Regions from separate parts of the Streptomyces pimonensis genome, predicted to be linked through region 1. Evidence: riboswitches for the same ligand, from Rfam matches in the RefSeq annotation. Region 1 holds a riboswitch; the other holds the start of a gene.
What was found. A riboswitch is a leader RNA that binds a small molecule or an ion and turns the genes downstream of it on or off. The one in region 1 is predicted to bind S-adenosylmethionine.

Region 1 (3,371 bases):
AGACACCGCGCGGCAAGGTACCGGCGGAGGTGGCCCGCCGCGCCAAGCTGTCCGGGCGGCCGGTGCTGGCGCTGGCGGGCACGCTCGGGGAGGGTGCGGGGGAGGTTCCGGGCGTGGACGCCTGCCACGGCATCCTGCCCGCTCCGATGGCTCTGGCCGAGGCGCTGGCCCGCGGTGCGGAACTCCTCACCGACGCGACGGAGCGCGCTCTGCGCATGATCGTGCTGGGCGCCCGGCTGCCCGCGCCCGCCCACAGCTAGGTTCCTCGCCCTTGCCGCCCCTTCCCGCCCCGGACCTGGGGCGCTGCCCCCGAGGGACGGGAGCGGGAAGGGGCGGCGGGGGCGGAACCCCTCAGGCGGAGGTGTCCGGCACGCAGCGGCCGTCCACCGTGCGGTAGGTCCACCGGGCGCCGTCCCGCACGAGTTCGCGCACCGCCCGTACGAACCGCTCCACGTGCTCGTCCGGCGTGCCCGCGCCGAAGCTGACCCGAACGGCGTCGAGGGACTCCTCGCCGGGCGCCGCCCCGGGGACGCCGCACTCGCCCCGGGCACCCGGGGCGCCGCCGAGCAGCGTGCGCACCAGCGGGTGCGCGCAGAACAGTCCGTCGCGCACGCCGATGCCGTACTCGGCGGAGAGCGCGGCGGCGAAGTGGGAACTGTTCCACCCCTGGACGACGAAGGAGAGCACGCCGACGCGCGGGGCGTCGTCCCCGAACAGGGACAGGAACCGCACCTCGGGCACGTCCGCGAGCCCTTCGCGCACCGCACGGATCAACTCCTCCTCGCGGGCGGCCAGGGCGTCGAACCCGGCCTCGGTGAGCGCCTTGCAGGCGGAGGCGACGGCGTGGGCGCCGATGACGTTGGGCGAGCCGGCCTCGTGGCGGGCGGCGCCCTCGTGCCACTCCACGTCCACTCCCCCGTCCGCACGCCGGGTGACCGTGCGGCTGGCGCCGCCGCCCGCGAGGTAGGGCTCGGCCTCCCGGAGCCAGTCGGCACGGCCGGCCAGCACCCCGGAGCCGAAGGGTGCGTACAGCTTGTGCCCGGAGAAGGCGACCCAGTCGACGTCCAGGTCCCGCACGCTCACCGGGTGGTGCGGGACGAGCTGGGCGGCGTCCAGCACGATCCGGGCGCCGTGCGCGTGCGCGGCGGCGGCCAGTTCCCGTACGGGCCACAGCTCGCCGGTGACGTTGGAGGCTCCGGTGACGCAGACCAGGGCGGAGCCGTACGGGTCGCGGTCGGCGAGGGCGCGCTCCAGGTCCTCCACGGCCTGGCGGGGGCTGCGCGGGGCCTCCAGGCAGGTGACCCGCGCGTTCCGCCAGGGCAGCAGGGAGGCGTGGTGCTCGGTCTCGAAGACGAAGACCTCGCAGCCGTCGGGGAGCGCGGCGGCGAGCAGGTTGAGGGAGTCGGTGGTGGACCGGGTGAACACCACCTGGTCGCCCTCCCGTCGCCCACCACCGCCCTTGCCGGACCGGGCTTCGCCCGGGCCGTCCCCCGTGCGGCAGTCGAGGAACTCGGCGACGGTCCGGCGGGCGTTCTCGAACAGGTCGGTGGAGAGCCGGGAGAGGTGTCCGGCGCCCCGGTGGACGCTGCCGTAGTACGGCGCGTAGGCGGCCACGTCGTCCCACACCCGCTGGAGGGCGGGGGTGCTGGCGGCGTAGTCGAGGGCGGCGTAGGCGACCTCACCGCCGGTGACGAGGGGGACGGTGACGTCCCGGCCGAGGACGGGCAGCGGGGCGCGGACGGACGGGGCGGCGGCGGTGGAGACGGACATGGCGGGGCTCCCGGTGGGGCAGGCGGAACCCCCGCGCGAGCGCGCGTCGCTCGAGCGCGGAGGGAAAGGTGAAGGGGTGTGCGGAGGCGGGGCTCGGCAGCCCTAGCGCATTCGCTTGCTCACGGAAGGCTCCTCGACGACCAGGACCCCTGGCGTGCGAGGGGTCCGCGCTTGCCGTGAGCCCTGCTGCTCACGGCCTGGTCCTCACCCGGGGCACCCCGCCACGGACGGAGGGTTGCCGGACAGCCGGCCGGGGCCTGATGGCTGTCACTCGTGACCTGGACAGGAAAGTACGGGAAACGATCGGCGTCCCGCAACCCGTGTCCGGATCGCGGGACGTCGCGCTCGCCCTGCGGCTACGCGTTGCTGACGGCCACCCAGCGCTCCAGGACCCGCTTGGCGGCCCCCGAGTCGATCGACTCGGCCGCCTTCGCCATCCCGGCGCGGATCTGCTCCGCCAGGGTGCCGCCGCCCGGCTCCAGGGCCACCAGCGCCGCCGCCGAGTTCAGCAGCACCGCGTCCCGCACGGGGCCGGGTTCGCCGTCGAGGAGCCGGCGGGCGACCTCGGCGTTGTAGGAGGCGTCGGCGCCGCGCAGCGCCTCCACGGGCACCAGCTCGATGCCGACGTCACGCGGGTCGAAGGTCTCCTCCTCGACCGTGCCCTCGCGGACCACCCACACCCGGGAGGTGGCGGTGGTCGTCAGCTCGTCCAGGCCGTCGTCGCCGCGGAACACCAGCGAGGAGTGACCGCGCCCGGCGAAGACGCCGGCGATGATCGGGGCCATCCGGGCGTCGGCCACGCCTACGGCCTGCGACCGCACCTTGGCCGGGTTGGTCAGCGGGCCCAGGAAGTTGAAGACCGTCCGCACCCCGAGCTGGCCGCGCGCCGCGGCGACGTGGCGCAGCGCCGGGTGGAACCTCACCGCGAAGCAGAAGGTGATCCCGGCCTCCTCGGCGACCTCGGCGACCCGTCGCGGGGTCAGCTCCAGGTTGACGCCGAGCTTCTCCAGGACGTCGGAGGCGCCGGACGCGGAGGAGGCGGCCCGGTTGCCGTGCTTGACGACCTTCGCTCCGGTGCCGGCCACGACGATCGAGGACATCGTGGAGATGTTCACCGTCCTGGCGCCGTCCCCGCCGGTGCCGACGATGTCGACGGTGGCGCCCGGCACCTCGATCACGTTGGCGTGGTCGTACATCGCCCGTACGCAGCCGGTGATCTCCTCGACGGTCTCGCCCTTGGCCCGCAGGGACACCGCGAGCCCGGCGATCTGCGCGTCGGTCGCCTCGCCGCGCATGATCAGGTCCATCGCCCAGGCGGTGTCGTCGGCGGACAGGTCCCGGCCGTCCAGCAGACCGTTCAGCAGGGCGGGCCAGGAGCGGCCCGCCGCGGTGTCGCCTCCAGCGGGGGTCACAGCGCTCATGGCCGCTCCTGACGGTCGGAGAAGAAGGGTCGGGGAGCCCGGCAGGGTCCCGGGCTCCACCCTATCCAGCTCCGGGTACGGCGAAGGGCCCCCGTCCGCAGAACGGACGGGGGCCCTTCGCCGTCGTGTGGCGACTGGGGTGAGGCGCGGAAGGCGATCAGTGGTGGCCGTGGCCGCTCG
Region 2 (3,371 bases), on a different contig from region 1:
CATCCAGTCGGCCCGAGGCAGGAATTCGGTGTTCCCGATCAGCGGATCGGGAGCGCGTTCCCCAACTCTACCGCGCTCAACCTCATGGAATTGCCCCCTCCGCTTCTCTCGCGGAGGGGGCAATACGCCGGACCCCCGGCCACCGTCATTACCGGAGGTAATGGTCAGCCGCCGGCCACCGCCGGGATGATGGACACGCCGGCCCCGTCCGGGGTGGCCGTCTCGAGCCCCTGCTCGAACCGCACGTCGTCGTCGTTCACGTAGACGTTCACGAACCGCCGCAGCTTGCCCTGATCGTCCAGTACCCGGGCGGCGATCCCGGTGTGGTTCTTCTCCAGGTCCGAGATGACCTCCCCCAGGGTGGCCCCCTCGGCGCTCACCTCGGCCTGCCCACCGGTGTAGGTGCGCAGGATGGTCGGAATGCGGACAGTGACGCTCACGACAGGACCTCCGGAAGGACGACACACTGGGGGGCACGGGGCTGTGGGTGACATGCGGCTGCCGCCACGGGGGCGCGACCGGCCGGAACGGCCCCGCGGACGAACGGCTCAGACCAGGCCGGCTTCACGGAACGACTCCAGACTGGGCCGGATCGTCGCGGTCAGCCCGGTACCGGCCACCGCGTCCAGCGTCTTGAGGCCGTCTCCCGTGTTCAGCACGACCGTGCTCAGGGACGGGTCGAGCGCCCCGCTCTCGAGGAGCTTCCTGGTGACCCCCACGGTCACGCCCCCCGCCGTCTCCGCGAAGATCCCCTCCGTGCGCGCGAGCAGCCTGATCGCCTCGACGATCTGCTCGTCGTCCACGTCCTCCACCGCACCGCCCGTGCGACGCGCGATGTCCAGGACGTACGGCCCGTCCGCCGGGTTGCCGATCGCCAGCGACTTGGCGATCGTGTCCGGCTTCTGCGGACGTACGACGTCGTGTCCCGCCTTGTACGCGGTGGACACCGGCGAGCAGCCCTCCGCCTGCGCCCCGAAGATCTTGTAGGGCTTCTCCTCGACCAGGCCGAGCTCGATCAGCTCCCGCAGCCCCTTGTCGATCTTCGTGAGCTGCGAGCCGGAGGCGATCGGGATCACGATCTGGTCCGGCAGCCGCCAGCCGAGCTGCTCGCAGATCTCGTACGCGAGGGTCTTGGACCCCTCCGCGTAGTACGGCCGCAGGTTGACGTTGACGAAGCCCCAGCCCTCGCCGGCCGGGTCGCCGATCAGCTCGGAGCAGAAGCGGTTCACGTCGTCGTAGTTGCCCTCGATGCCGACGAGCTCACCGCCGTAGACGGCGGCCATGACGACCTTGCCCTGCTCCAGGTCGTGCGGGATGAACACGCAGGACCGGAAGCCCGCACGGGCCGCGGCGGCGCCGACGGCGCCGGCGAGGTTGCCGGTGGAGGAGCAGGAGAGGGTGGTGAAGCCGAAGGCGCGGGCGGCCTCGATGGCCTGGGCGACGACGCGGTCCTTGAAGGAGTGCGTCGGGTTGCCGGAGTCGTCCTTGACGAACAGCTTGCCGGCGTCGACGCCCAGCTCACGCGCGAGGTTGTCGGCCTGGACGAGCTTGGTCCAGCCGGGGTTCAGGTTCGGCTTGGTCGCCACGTCCGCCGGGACGGGCAGCAGCGGCGCGTAGCGCCAGATGTTCGCGGGGCCCGCTTCGATCCGCCTGCGGAGCTCCTCGGTGTCGTGGGCCGAGAAGTCGTACGCGATCTCCAGCGGGCCGAAACACTCCTCGCAGGCGAAGACGGGGCCGAGGGGGACCCGGTGCCCGCATTCGCGGCAGGAGAGCGCGGCGGCGGGGCCCAGGTCGACGGAAGAGGCGGATGCGCCTACCGTGGAATCGGTGGTGGTTGCAACAGTGTGCACAGCCATGTGAGGCGAGGCCCTTTCTCCTCATCTTCCTCACGACGCATCTCGCCGTGAGACGGATTTGGCACCTTCCCTAGCCAGGAGCCTCGCGGAAAAGATCAACAGTGATCTACGAGAACCGGCTGGAGGGTTGCCGGGGCTTCATCGGGCCGTGTCCCTCTGCCCCTCTGGATGAGCGGTGTTCAGTTGTCCGCGCGACACCCCCGGCCTGCGGTGGGCGTCCGCGCTGCTCAAGACTGTAACCGACGAGCGGGGCATTTGAGATAGTCGTCCGAACCGCGAGATGGATCACAGAAGTGAGGAGCCGCTGACCGTGCTGGAAGAAGTCGAGCGCTGGTTGGGCGAGCGGTCCTGGTCGGTGACCGACCGGCCGCTGCACCAGCTCCTGGCCGCCAAGCGCGCCACGGGCCGGACGGTGAGCGTGGTACTGCCCGCCCTCAACGAGGAGGCGACGGTCGGCGACATCGTCACGGTGGTCCGCCGCGATCTGGTGCGGCGGGCCCCGCTCGTCGACGAGGTCGTGGTCGTGGACTCCGGGTCGACCGACCGCACGTCGGAGGTGGCCGCGGCGGCGGGCGCCCGCGTCGTCCACCGCGACGTGATCCTCCCCCGCATCCCGGCCGTGCCCGGCAAGGGCGAGGTGCTGTGGCGGTCCCTTCTGGTGACCCGGGGCGACATCGTGTGCTTCGTCGACGCGGACCTGAGGGAGTTCTCCTCCGACTTCGTCTCCGGCGTCGTCGGCCCGCTGCTCACCGAACCGGACGTGCAGCTGGTCAAGGCCATGTACGACCGTCCCCTCACGATGCCCGGCGGACGCGCCTCCGGGACGGTCGCGGCCGGCCAGGGCGGCCGGGTCACGGAGCTGATGGCCCGCCCGCTGCTGAACATGCACTGGCCCCGGCTGGCCGGCTTCGTCCAGCCGCTGGGCGGCGAGTACGCGGCCCGCCGGAGCCTGCTCGAACAGCTCCCGTTCCCGGTCGGGTACGGCGTCGAGCTCGGCATGCTGGTCGACGCCCTGCACCTGGTCGGCCTGGACGCCCTCGCCCAGGTCGACGTCGGCGTCCGCAAGCACCGCCACCAGGACGGCCAGGCCCTCGGCCGCATGGCCGCCGCGATCTACCGCACCGCCCAGCTCCGCCTGGCCCGCAGCCACCTGATCCGCCCGTTCCTCACCCAGTTCGAGCGCGTGGACGACGGCTTCGAGCCCCGCACGTACTCCGTCGACACGGAGGAACGCCCGCCGATGACGGAGATCGCGGAGTACCGGGCACGACGGGTGGCCTGACCCGTCGGGCGCCGGCCGGACGTCAGCCGGAGACGCCGTCCGGCCGGCGCCAGGTGCCGCCGGAGTCCAGCGCGCAGGTCAGGTACTCGCCGCCACGGCCGTGCGTGCTCAGACCGCGGTGCTTCCCGGCGCAGAACTGGCCGTCGGCGTAGCAGTTGCCGGCCGGGCTGGTGAGTTCGCAGGCACCGGTGCCGCCGCCGGTGCCGCCGCTGCCGGTGTCCCCTGTCTGCGCC

Region 2: another riboswitch for S-adenosylmethionine. It lies ahead of thrC (threonine synthase); the one in region 1 lies ahead of KYY02_RS07035 (aminotransferase class V-fold PLP-dependent enzyme).

What each region holds. Positions count from the first base shown of each region.
Region 1 is NZ_JAHWZY010000005.1:68,408-71,778, reverse strand. Features, by position in the region: gene KYY02_RS07040 (glycerate kinase) at 1-260, shown strand, start outside; gene KYY02_RS07035 (aminotransferase class V-fold PLP-dependent enzyme) at 352-1,770, opposite strand; SAM riboswitch class IV at 1,933-2,049, opposite strand; gene trpD (anthranilate phosphoribosyltransferase) at 2,127-3,191, opposite strand; gene qcrB (cytochrome bc1 complex cytochrome b subunit) at 3,349-3,371, opposite strand, start outside.
Region 2 is NZ_JAHWZY010000001.1:22,022-25,392, reverse strand. Features, by position in the region: gene KYY02_RS00135 (ubiquitin-like small modifier protein 1) at 165-440, opposite strand; gene thrC (threonine synthase) at 549-1,856, opposite strand; SAM riboswitch class I at 1,875-2,031, opposite strand; gene KYY02_RS00125 (glucosyl-3-phosphoglycerate synthase) at 2,167-3,138, shown strand; gene KYY02_RS00120 (hypothetical protein) at 3,161-3,371, opposite strand, start outside.